3 regions of the Chelatococcus sp. CO-6 genome follow, and region 2 is predicted to be linked to each of the others. Evidence: riboswitches for the same ligand, from Rfam matches in the RefSeq annotation. Region 2 holds a riboswitch; each other region holds the start of a gene.
The links. A riboswitch is a leader RNA that binds a small molecule or an ion and turns the genes downstream of it on or off. The one in region 2 is predicted to bind thiamine pyrophosphate.

Region 1: linked by a shared signal. The riboswitch ahead of thiO (glycine oxidase ThiO) and the one ahead of thiC (phosphomethylpyrimidine synthase ThiC) in region 2 are both predicted to bind thiamine pyrophosphate.
Region 3: linked by a shared signal. The riboswitch ahead of thiM (hydroxyethylthiazole kinase) and the one ahead of thiC (phosphomethylpyrimidine synthase ThiC) in region 2 are both predicted to bind thiamine pyrophosphate.

The regions. Positions count from the first base shown of each region.
Region 1 covers NZ_CP012398.1:3,810,422-3,813,688, forward strand. The annotation lists gene AL346_RS17845 (CTP synthase) at 1-239, shown strand, start outside; gene AL346_RS17850 (DUF350 domain-containing protein) at 288-692, shown strand; gene kdsA (3-deoxy-8-phosphooctulonate synthase) at 790-1,632, shown strand; TPP riboswitch at 1,730-1,828, shown strand; gene thiO (glycine oxidase ThiO) at 1,817-2,986, shown strand; gene thiS (sulfur carrier protein ThiS) at 2,983-3,213, shown strand; gene AL346_RS17870 (thiazole synthase) at 3,215-3,267, shown strand, end outside.
Region 2 covers NZ_CP012398.1:1,254,911-1,258,177, forward strand. The annotation lists gene AL346_RS05890 (argininosuccinate synthase) at 1-860, shown strand, start outside; TPP riboswitch at 1,150-1,281, shown strand; gene thiC (phosphomethylpyrimidine synthase ThiC) at 1,343-3,169, shown strand.
Region 3 covers NZ_CP012398.1:253,291-256,557, forward strand. The annotation lists gene AL346_RS01345 (UDP-2,3-diacylglucosamine diphosphatase) at 1-17, opposite strand, end outside; gene AL346_RS01350 (DMT family transporter) at 191-1,120, shown strand; TPP riboswitch at 1,161-1,267, shown strand; gene thiM (hydroxyethylthiazole kinase) at 1,298-2,068, shown strand; gene thiE (thiamine phosphate synthase) at 2,065-2,739, shown strand; gene thiD (bifunctional hydroxymethylpyrimidine kinase/phosphomethylpyrimidine kinase) at 2,759-3,267, shown strand, end outside.

The DNA of each region.
Region 1 (3,267 bases), 1.8 Mb from region 2:
AGCGCCATCGCCACCGCTACGAGGTGAACATGGAGTACCGCCAGCGGCTGGAGGCGAAGGGCCTCGTCTTCTCCGGCGTCTCGCCGGACGGGCTCCTGCCGGAGATCGTCGAGTTCGCCGACCATCCCTGGTTCATCGGCGTCCAGTTCCATCCGGAGCTGAAGTCGCGGCCGTTCGAGCCGCATCCGCTCTTCAAGAGCTTCGTCGCGGCGGCCCTGGAGCAGAGCCGCCTCGTCTGACAATTCACGGCCAGGGCTGGCGGCAGGGAAACGGGGCTGGGGGCGCCGATGGTGTTTGAATCGATCAACAATCTGCCGGATTTTCTGGTCGACTACCTCATCGCGCTCGTCCTCGTCCTCGTCTATATCGGCATCTACACCTTCATCACCGCGCACAACGAATTCGCGCTCATCCGCCGCGACGTCGCGGCGGCCAGCCTGTCGCTCGGGCTCAGCATCGTCGGCTTCGCGCTGCCGCTGTCGAGCGCCGTGGTGCACGCGCGCACCTGGCCGGACCTCGTGGTCTGGGGCCTCGTCGCCATGATCGTGCAGATCAGCGCCTACTGGCTCGTGCGCCTCGCGATGCCAAACCTCTCCCAGCGCATCGCCAACAACGAGATCGCGGCGGCGCTTTTCCTCGGCGCGGCCTCGCTGGCCGCCGGCATCCTCAATGCCGGCGCCATGACGTTCTGAATGACCTTCCGAGGCCGGGCGGACGCAATTCGGCCTTTCTCCTGCGCCATCGAGCGCCTTTCTTCACCTCTTGTCTTCACCTCCTGGGGCGGGAAACATGAGCGCCAACGCAACCGTCAAGGTCGGCAACGTCTCCTTCGGCAATCACCTGCCGCTGGCGATCGTCGCTGGGCCATGCCAGCTGGAGAGCCGGGCCCATGCGCTGGAGATGGCGACGGCGCTGAAGGAGATCTGCTCCCGCCTCGGCCTCGGCCTCGTCTTCAAGACCTCTTTCGACAAGGCCAACCGCACCTCCGCCGGCGCGGCCCGCGGCGTCGGCCTTGAGGCCGCCCTGCCGATCTTCGCCGAGATCCGCGAGAGCCTCGGCCTGCCGGTCCTGACCGACGTGCACGACGCGGCCCAGTGCGCACCCATCGCGGAGGCGGTCGACGTGCTGCAGATCCCGGCCTTCCTGTGCCGGCAGACCGACCTTCTCGTCGCGGCCGCGAAGACGGGCCGGGCGGTCAACATCAAGAAGGGCCAGTTCCTCGCGCCGTGGGACATGGCGAACGTCGCCGCCAAGGTCACGGGCGCCGGCAATCCCGACGTCCTGGTGACCGAGCGCGGCGTCTCCTTCGGCTACAACACGCTCGTCTCCGACATGCGGGCGCTGCCGATCATGGCCGAGACGACGGGCGCGCCCGTCATCTTCGACGCCACCCATTCTGTGCAGCAGCCCGGCGGCAAGGGCACGTCCTCCGGCGGGCAGCGCGAGTTCGTGCCCGTGCTGGCACGCGCCGCCGTGGCCGTCGGCGTCGCCGGCCTCTTCATCGAGAGCCATGAGGACCCGGACCGCGCGCCGTCCGACGGCCCCAACATGGTGCCGCTGAGAGAGATGGAGGGCCTTCTGGCGGAGCTGAAGGCCTTCGATTCCCTGGCAAAGAAGCGTGCTGCCAGCTGAGGTTAGCCTGAAAGACTGATTCGCTTTGTGAAAAGCGCGCCGCTGCCGGACTTCCATAGCCGGACTTGCAGTGGCGCGTTTTTTGTCGTGTATATGACGCGTCGGCCTGGGGTGCCGCACGGCAGTGCGGCTGAGATCATACCCATCGAACCTGTCTGGATCATGCCAGCGTAGGGAGCAGCCGGTGAGTGCAGAAGCATCATCGCGACCGGATAAAGTCATCATCATCGGCGGAGGGGTCATCGGCCTCTCCATCGCTTGGCGACTCGCCACGCAAGGCGTCGACGTCGACCTGTTCGAGGCTGGCCGCTGCGGCACGGGCGCGAGCCATGCCGCCGCCGGCATGCTGGCCGCTTGCGCGGAGGTGGAGCCGGGCGAGGAGCCGCTCCTGCCTCTCAACCGCGAGAGCCAGGCGCTGTGGCCCGACTTTGCCGGAGAACTGGAGGCGGCGAGCGGCCTTGCCGTCGATCTGCGCACCGAAGGCACGCTCGTCTGTGCCTTCTCGGCCGACGACCAGGCGCGGCTGAAGCACCATCTCGCCCTGCAGGAGCGGCTCGGCCTGCCCGTTTCGTGGCTCGATGCCGCCGAGGTGCGGCGCCGCGAGCCGTTCCTCAACCCCGGCGTCGTCGGCGGCCTGTGGAGCCCCGAGGACCATCAGGTCGACAACCGCAAGCTGGCCGCCGCCCTGCATGTGGCCGCCGGGCGGGCCGGTGTGGCGATCCACGAGGACAGCCCGGTCGAATCGGTCGTCGTCGAAGACGGGCGAGCGCGCGGCGTCGTTACCCGCGGCCGGCGGATCGATGCCGACGCCGTCATCCTTGCCGCCGGCGCCTGGTCGCGGCGGATCGAGGGCCTGCCGCGGGCCGCCCTGCCGCCGGTGCGGCCCGTCAAGGGCCAGCTCGTGGCGGTCCAGATGGATCCGGCCGCTCCCGTCCTCAGCCATGTGACCTGGGTGCCGGGCGCCTATCTCGTGCCGCGCCACGACGGGCGCCTCATCATCGGCGCCACGGTGGAGGAGAAGGGGTTCGACACCCGCATGACGGCCGGCGGCCTCCTCGCGCTCCTCGACGCCGCCTGGCGGGCCCTGCCGGTCATCGAGGAACTGCCGATCGCCGAGACCTGGGCCGGCCTCAGGCCCGGCAGCCGCGACGACGCGCCGATCCTCGGGCCGGGTGAGCTTGCGGGCCTCGTCTACGCCACCGGCCACCACCGCAACGGCATCCTGCTCACCCCCATTACGGCCGCCGTCATCGCCGATCATGTCCTCACCGGGCAACTCGCCGATGTGGCGCGCCCCTTCACCCTTGCGCGCTTTCAGGCGCGCGCCGATGCGCCGAGCGAGGTTTCGCCATGACGAAAGCATCCTCCGCCGCGCTGCCGCGCATCCGCGTCAATGGTGCAGATGAGCCGCTGGCGGCCGCAACGATCGCCGAATTTCTTACGCAGCGCGGGATCGACCCGGCCGGCCGCGGCCTTGCGGTCGCGCTCAACGGCGCGGTCGTGCCGCGTGCGCGATGGCAGGACGAGCCGCTGAACGAGGGCGACAGCATCGAGATCGTCCACGCACGCCAGGGAGGCTGACATGAACGTCATCGAACAGGGCGCGCGGGTGGCCGATCCGCTCGTCATCGCCGG
Region 2 (3,267 bases):
GCAAGGGCAACGACCAGGTGCGCTTCGAGCTCGGCTATTACGCGCTGAAGCCGGACGTCACCGTCATCGCTCCCTGGCGCGAGTGGGACCTGACCTCGCGCACCAAGCTCCTCGAATTCGCCGAGCAGAACCAGATCCCGATCGCCAAGGACAAGCGCGGCGAAGCGCCCTTCTCGGTCGACGCCAACCTCCTGCACGCCTCCTCCGAGGGCAAGGTGCTCGAGGACCCGGCGCAGGAGGTGCCGGACTACGTCTATTCGCGCACCATCGATCCCGAGGCCGCGCCCGACACGCCGACCTACATCACCATCGACTTCGAGAAGGGCGACCCGGTCGCCATCGACGGCGTGAAGATGTCGCCGGCGACGCTGCTCGCGAAGCTCAACGAGCTCGGCCGGGCCAACGGCATCGGCCGCCTCGACCTCGTCGAGAACCGCTTCGTCGGCATGAAGAGCCGCGGCATGTACGAGACGCCCGGCGGCACGATCCTCTACGTCGCCCACCGCGGCATCGAGTCGATCACGCTCGACCGCGGCGCCGCGCATCTCAAGGACGAGCTGATGCCGAAATATGCCGAGCTCGTCTACAACGGCTTCTGGTTCTCGCCCGAGCGCGAGATGCTGCAGGCGCTCATCGACAGGAGCCAGGAGCTCGTCTCCGGCCAGGTGCGCCTCAAGCTCTACAAGGGCGGCGTCCACCTCGTCGGCCGCGACAGCCCCTATTCGCTCTACGACCAGGAGCTCGTGACCTTCGAGGAAGGCGCCGTCGCCTACGACCACCGCGACGCCGCCGGCTTCATCAAGCTCAACGCCCTGCGCCTGAGGACGCTGGCCCAGCGCCGGAAGAAGCTGGGGCTCTGAGCCGCCCTTCACGCCCGCGCCTGTCGCGCGGCCGTCCGTCCCACTCGCGTCATGGCCGGGCTTGTCCCGGCCATCCACGCCGTTGACGTTGCTTAACCCTAAAGGCGTGGATGCCCGCGACAAGCGCGGGCATGACGGCGCAGAGGCGAGCCGGGAAAAGCGCCGGCCGAAACGTGTGACCGCTCAACACCTGCGTGACGGCTGAAGCGTTGCGCGAGGAAGATGCCCGTACCGCACCGCACTACGGCCCCTCGTTGACAAACCCCGGCAAAAGCCCAAGAGTCTCGCCCCATGTTCCGAGGGGGGCCCCGCTAGGGGGCTGAGATACCGCCGGCGACGGGCGCGAAACGTCCAGACAACGCGGTGACCCTTAGGACCTGATCCGGGTCATGCCGGCGAAGGGACGGAAACGCGCGATCGACGCCAATCCCAAACGAATCGCTGATGCCCGGGTCTCCTTGTCGAGCGAGGAGGAGATCCACATGACAGTGCATACCAAGCCCGCGACCGCCACTCCGGACGCCGTCACCACCGGCCCCATCGCCGGGTCGCGGAAGATCTATACGAGCCCCGAAGGCCGCTCCGACATCCGTGTGCCCTTCCGCGAGATCGTGCTTGCGCCGACCTCCGGCGAGGAGCCGTTCCGCACCTACGACACCTCCGGCCCCTATACCGACCCCGAGGCGGCGATCGATCTCGCGGCGGGCCTCGCCCCGGTGCGCGGCGACTGGATCGCCAAGCGCGGCTTCGCCAGGGTCGAGGCTCGCGCCGTCAAGCCGGAGGACAACGGCAACGTCTCGGCCGACAAGCTGGTGCCGCACTGCCCCGCCCCGCGCGACGTGCTCGCCGGCAAGGCCGGCGGGCCGGTGACGCAGCTCGAATTCGCGCGCGCCGGCATCATCACCGAGGAGATGGTCTACGTCGCCCACCGCGAGAACCTCGGCCGCGCGGCCATCCTCGCCGGCGCCGAGGAGCGGCGCGCCGACGGCGAGGATTTCGGCGCCGAGATCCCGCCCTTCATCACGCCCGAATTCGTGCGCCAGGAGATCGCGCGCGGGCGCGCCATCATCCCGGCCAACATCAACCACCCGGAGCTCGAGCCGACCATCCTCGGCCGCAACTTCCTGGTGAAGATCAACGCCAACATCGGCAATTCGGCCGTCACCTCCTCGGCGGCGGAAGAGGTGGAGAAGCTCGTCTGGGCCATCCGCTGGGGCGCCGACACGGTGATGGACCTCTCCACCGGCCGCAACATCCACAACATCCGTTCCTGGATCATGCGCAACGCGCCGGTGCCGATCGGCACCGTGCCGATCTACCAGGCGCTGGAGAAGGTGAACGGCGAGCCCGAGAAGCTCGACTGGGAGGTGTTCAAGGACACGCTCATCGAGCAGGCGGAGCAGGGCGTCGACTATTTCACCATTCACGCCGGCGTGCGCCTGCCCTATGTGCCGCTGACGGCCAAGCGCGTCACCGGCATCGTCTCGCGCGGCGGCTCGATCATGGCGCGATGGTGCCTCGCGCACCACAAGGAGAGCTTCCTCTACGAGCGCTTCGACGAGATCTGCGACATCATGCGCAAGTATGACGTCTCCTTCTCGCTCGGCGACGGCCTGCGCCCCGGCTCCATCGCCGATGCCAACGACGCGGCCCAGTTCGCGGAGCTGGAGACGCTCGGCGAGCTCACCAAGATCGCCTGGGACAAGGGCTGCCAGGTGATGATCGAGGGCCCCGGCCACGTGCCGATGCACAAGATCAAGGTGAACATGGACAAGCAGCTCGCCCATTGCGGCGAGGCGCCGTTCTACACCCTCGGCCCGCTGACGACGGACATCGCCCCCGGCTACGACCACATCACCTCGGCCATCGGCGCGGCGATGATCGGCTGGTTCGGCACGGCGATGCTCTGCTACGTCACGCCCAAGGAGCACCTCGGGCTGCCCAACCGCGACGACGTGAAGACCGGCGTCATCACCTACCGCATCGCGGCGCACGCGGCCGACCTCGCCAAGGGCCACCCCTCGGCCAAGCTGCGCGACGACGCCTTGTCGCGGGCGCGCTTCGACTTCCGCTGGGAGGACCAGTTCAACCTCTCGCTCGACCCGGACACGGCGCGCGCCTTCCACGACGAGACCCTGCCGAAGGACGCGCACAAGGTGGCGCATTTCTGCTCCATGTGCGGCCCGAAGTTCTGCTCGATGAAGATCACGCAGGACCTGAGGGCGGAGGCCGAACGCATGGTCGGCCTCGAGCAGAAGGCGCAGGAGTTCAAGGACAAGGGTGCCGAGATCTACGTGCCGGCAAAGTGAAGGCCCTCGTCGGAGCCGTCCCCGGATCAGATCCGGGGACGGCATGCCCCTCCGGACGATGACGTGGAGCGCGCGGCAAGACAGTTTCCATGGGCGGC
Region 3 (3,267 bases), 1.0 Mb from region 2:
TCGCTTTCTTGGGACACGGGGCAGATCCGTCCGTCTGATCGCGTTGGCCCTAAAGAGCCGATTCACATCTCACTTTGATGACGCGCCCTGTTCCCGTGCCCCCTGCGCATGACAGGCTTGCCCCGGACGGCCTTGGGCAAGCCCCTGTTTCGTGGTTTGGTTACACCTGCATCCAAGGCGGCAGACAGTCGTGAATCCCCTCCTAGGTATCGGCCTCAAGGTCCTCTCGGCGCTTTCGTTCACCCTGATGTCCGCTGGCATCAAGATCGTCAGCACAGAGTTTCCGACCGGGGAGCTCGTCTTCTTCCGCTCCGCCTTCGCGCTGGTGCCGCTCCTCCTGTGGCTCGGCTGGCGCGGCGAGCTGATCGACGCGGTGCGCACGAAGAACATCCTCGGCCATGCCCGCCGCGGCGTCATCGGCTCCACGGGCATGTTCTGCGGCTTCTTCGCCCTGTCGTTCCTGCCCCTGCCCGATGCCATCTCGATCGGCTACACGGCCCCGCTCATCGTCGTCATCCTCGCGGCACTCGTGCTGAAGGAAACGGTGCGGGTCTACCGCTGGACGGCGGTCGCCGTCGGCTTCGTCGGCGTCCTCATCATGCTCGCCCCACATTTCCAGTCGAGCGTGCTCGTCAACGGCTTCGGCGATGGCGCGGCCATCGGTGCCGTCTTCGCGCTGGTCGGGGCCTGCTGCGCGGCGGGGGCGACGGTGGAGGTGCGCCGGCTCATCAGCACGGAGAAGACCGGCGCGGTCGTCTTCTACTTCTCCATGCTGACGACGCTGCTCGGCCTGTCCACCATCGTGCTCGGCTGGAATGCCCCGACCTTCACCGAGTTCTGCATCCTCGTCGGCATCGGCATCCTCGGCGGCCTCGGGCAGATCCTGCTGACGCAGAGCTACCGCTATGCCGACGCCTCGCTGGTCGCCCCGTTCGAATACACGACGATGATCTGGGCCATCCTCATCGGCTGGTTCGTCTTCGGCGAACTGCCGGTGCCGGCCGTCATCGCCGGCTCGTCCATCGTCATGGGCTCCGGCCTCTTCGTCATCTGGCGCGAGCATCGCCTCGGCCTCGAGCGCCGCCGCGCCAACGCCGCGGCCCCGCCGCGCGCCACCTGAGCCGCGCTTGCATTGCGCGGTGAGCCGCCTTAAAGCCACACTGATCTCCTTGGGGTGCCCATAAGGCCGGGCTGAGAGGCGCAACGCGTCAACCCACCGAACCTGAACCGGGTCGTGCCGGCGGAGGAATGCGAGATGCGAAACGACGGGCCCCCGCCCGGGCGGACGGACAGGACCATGCGATCCGGCGATTTCTCCGCCCACGTCGCCCACGAGATCCTCGTGCGGCTGCGCGAGCGGCAGCCCCGCGTCCACGCCATCACCAACGCGGTGGCAAAGAACTTCACCGCCAACATGCTGCTCGCAGCCGGTGCCGTCCCGTCGATGACCGTCGTCGCCGACGAGGTCGCCGACTTCACGCGCCGCGCCGATGCGCTGCTCGTCAACCTCGGCACCCTCGATACGGAGCGCCGCGCCGCCATCCCGCTCGCCATCGCGGCGGCCGAGGACGCGGCCCTGCCCTGGCTGCTCGACCCGGTCTTCGTCGACGCCTCGCCCCGTCGCCTCGCCATCGCCCAGCAGCTTCTCGCCCGCAAGCCGAAGGTGCTGCGCGCGAACGCCTCCGAGTTCGAGGCCCTGGCGCGCCGGCCCGCGGACCGCAAGGGCGCCATGGATCTTGCCCGCGAGCGCGGCTGCATCGTCGCCCTGACCGGGCCGACGGACATCGTGACCGACGGCCGGCGCTCGATCACCATCGCCAACGGACATCGGCTCATGGCCCGGGTCACGGCCATGGGCTGCGCGGCCACCGCCGTGGTCGCCGCCTGCCTCGCCGTGAGCGACGATGCGCTTCTCGCCACGGCCTCGGGACTCGCCATCATGGGCATCGCCGGCGAGGTCGCCGGCGAGAAGGCCGGCGGGCCCGGCACCTTCCCGCCCCTGCTGCTCGACGCGCTCGACACGCTGGACGACGCAGCCATCGCCGCCCGGCTGAGGTGCGAGCAATGAAGGTCGACCTCAGGCTCTATGCCATCCTCGATCCGGAGCGCACGCGCGGCCGGGACCTGGCCGACCTCGCCCGTGCGGCGGCCGCGGGCGGCGCAACCCTCGTCCAGTACCGCGACAAGCACGCCGGCACGCGCGACCTCGTCGCCCGCACCCGCGCGATCGGGGCGGCCCTCGCGGGCACCGGCGTGCCGCTCCTCGTCAACGACCGGGTCGACGTCGCGCTCGCCGCCGGCGCGGACGGCGTCCATGTCGGCCAGGACGACATGCAGGCCGAGGACGCCCGCCGCCTGCTCGGTCCGCAGGCCATCGTCGGCGTCACGCTGAAGGCGCCGGCACATGTCGCGGAGCTCGCCACCCTGCCGGTCGACTACGGCTGCATCGGCGGGGTCTTCGCCACCAGGAGCAAGGACAATCCCGATCCGCCGGTCGGCCTCGCCGGTCTCGCGCGGCTCGTCGACAGCGCCCGCGGAGCACGGCCCGGCCTGCCCGTCGGCGCGATCGCCGGCATCGATGCGACCAACGCCGCCGCCGTCATCGGCGCGGGCGCCGACGGCATCGCCGTGATCTCGGCCGTCTTCATGGCGGAGGACGTGGAGGCGGCGGCGCGCAACCTGCGCAGCATCGTCGACGGGGCGCTTGCGGCTCGCGGCGCGACCGACGCCGGACGCTGAGGGAAGGAAACACGGAACCATGGCAGCGATCGCTGTGACCATCGCCGGCTCCGATTCGAGCGGCGGCGCCGGCATTCAGGCCGATCTCAAGACCTTCTCGGCGCTCGGGGTCTATGGCGCCAGCGTGATCACGGCGCTGACGGCGCAGAACACGCTCGGCGTGCAGGCGATCCACGACGTGCCCGCCGCCTTCGTGGCGCAGCAGATCGATTCGGTTTTCTCCGACCTTTTCGTGCGCGCGGTGAAGATCGGCATGCTGTCGCAGCCCGACGTCATCGCCGCCGTCGCCGAGGGGCTCGACCGCCACGGCGCGACGCGCATCGTCGTCGATCCCGTCATGGTGGCGACGAGCGGTGACCGGCTGCTGGCGCCGGCCGCCGTCGACAACCTGCGCAGCCTGCTGCTGCCCCGTGCCCTCCTCGTCACGCCCAACCTGCCCGAGGCAGCCGCGCTCGTCGACATGCCGGTGCCGCACGACGAGGCGGCGATGCGGGCCGTGGGCGAGCGCATCCTGGCGCTCGGCCCGAA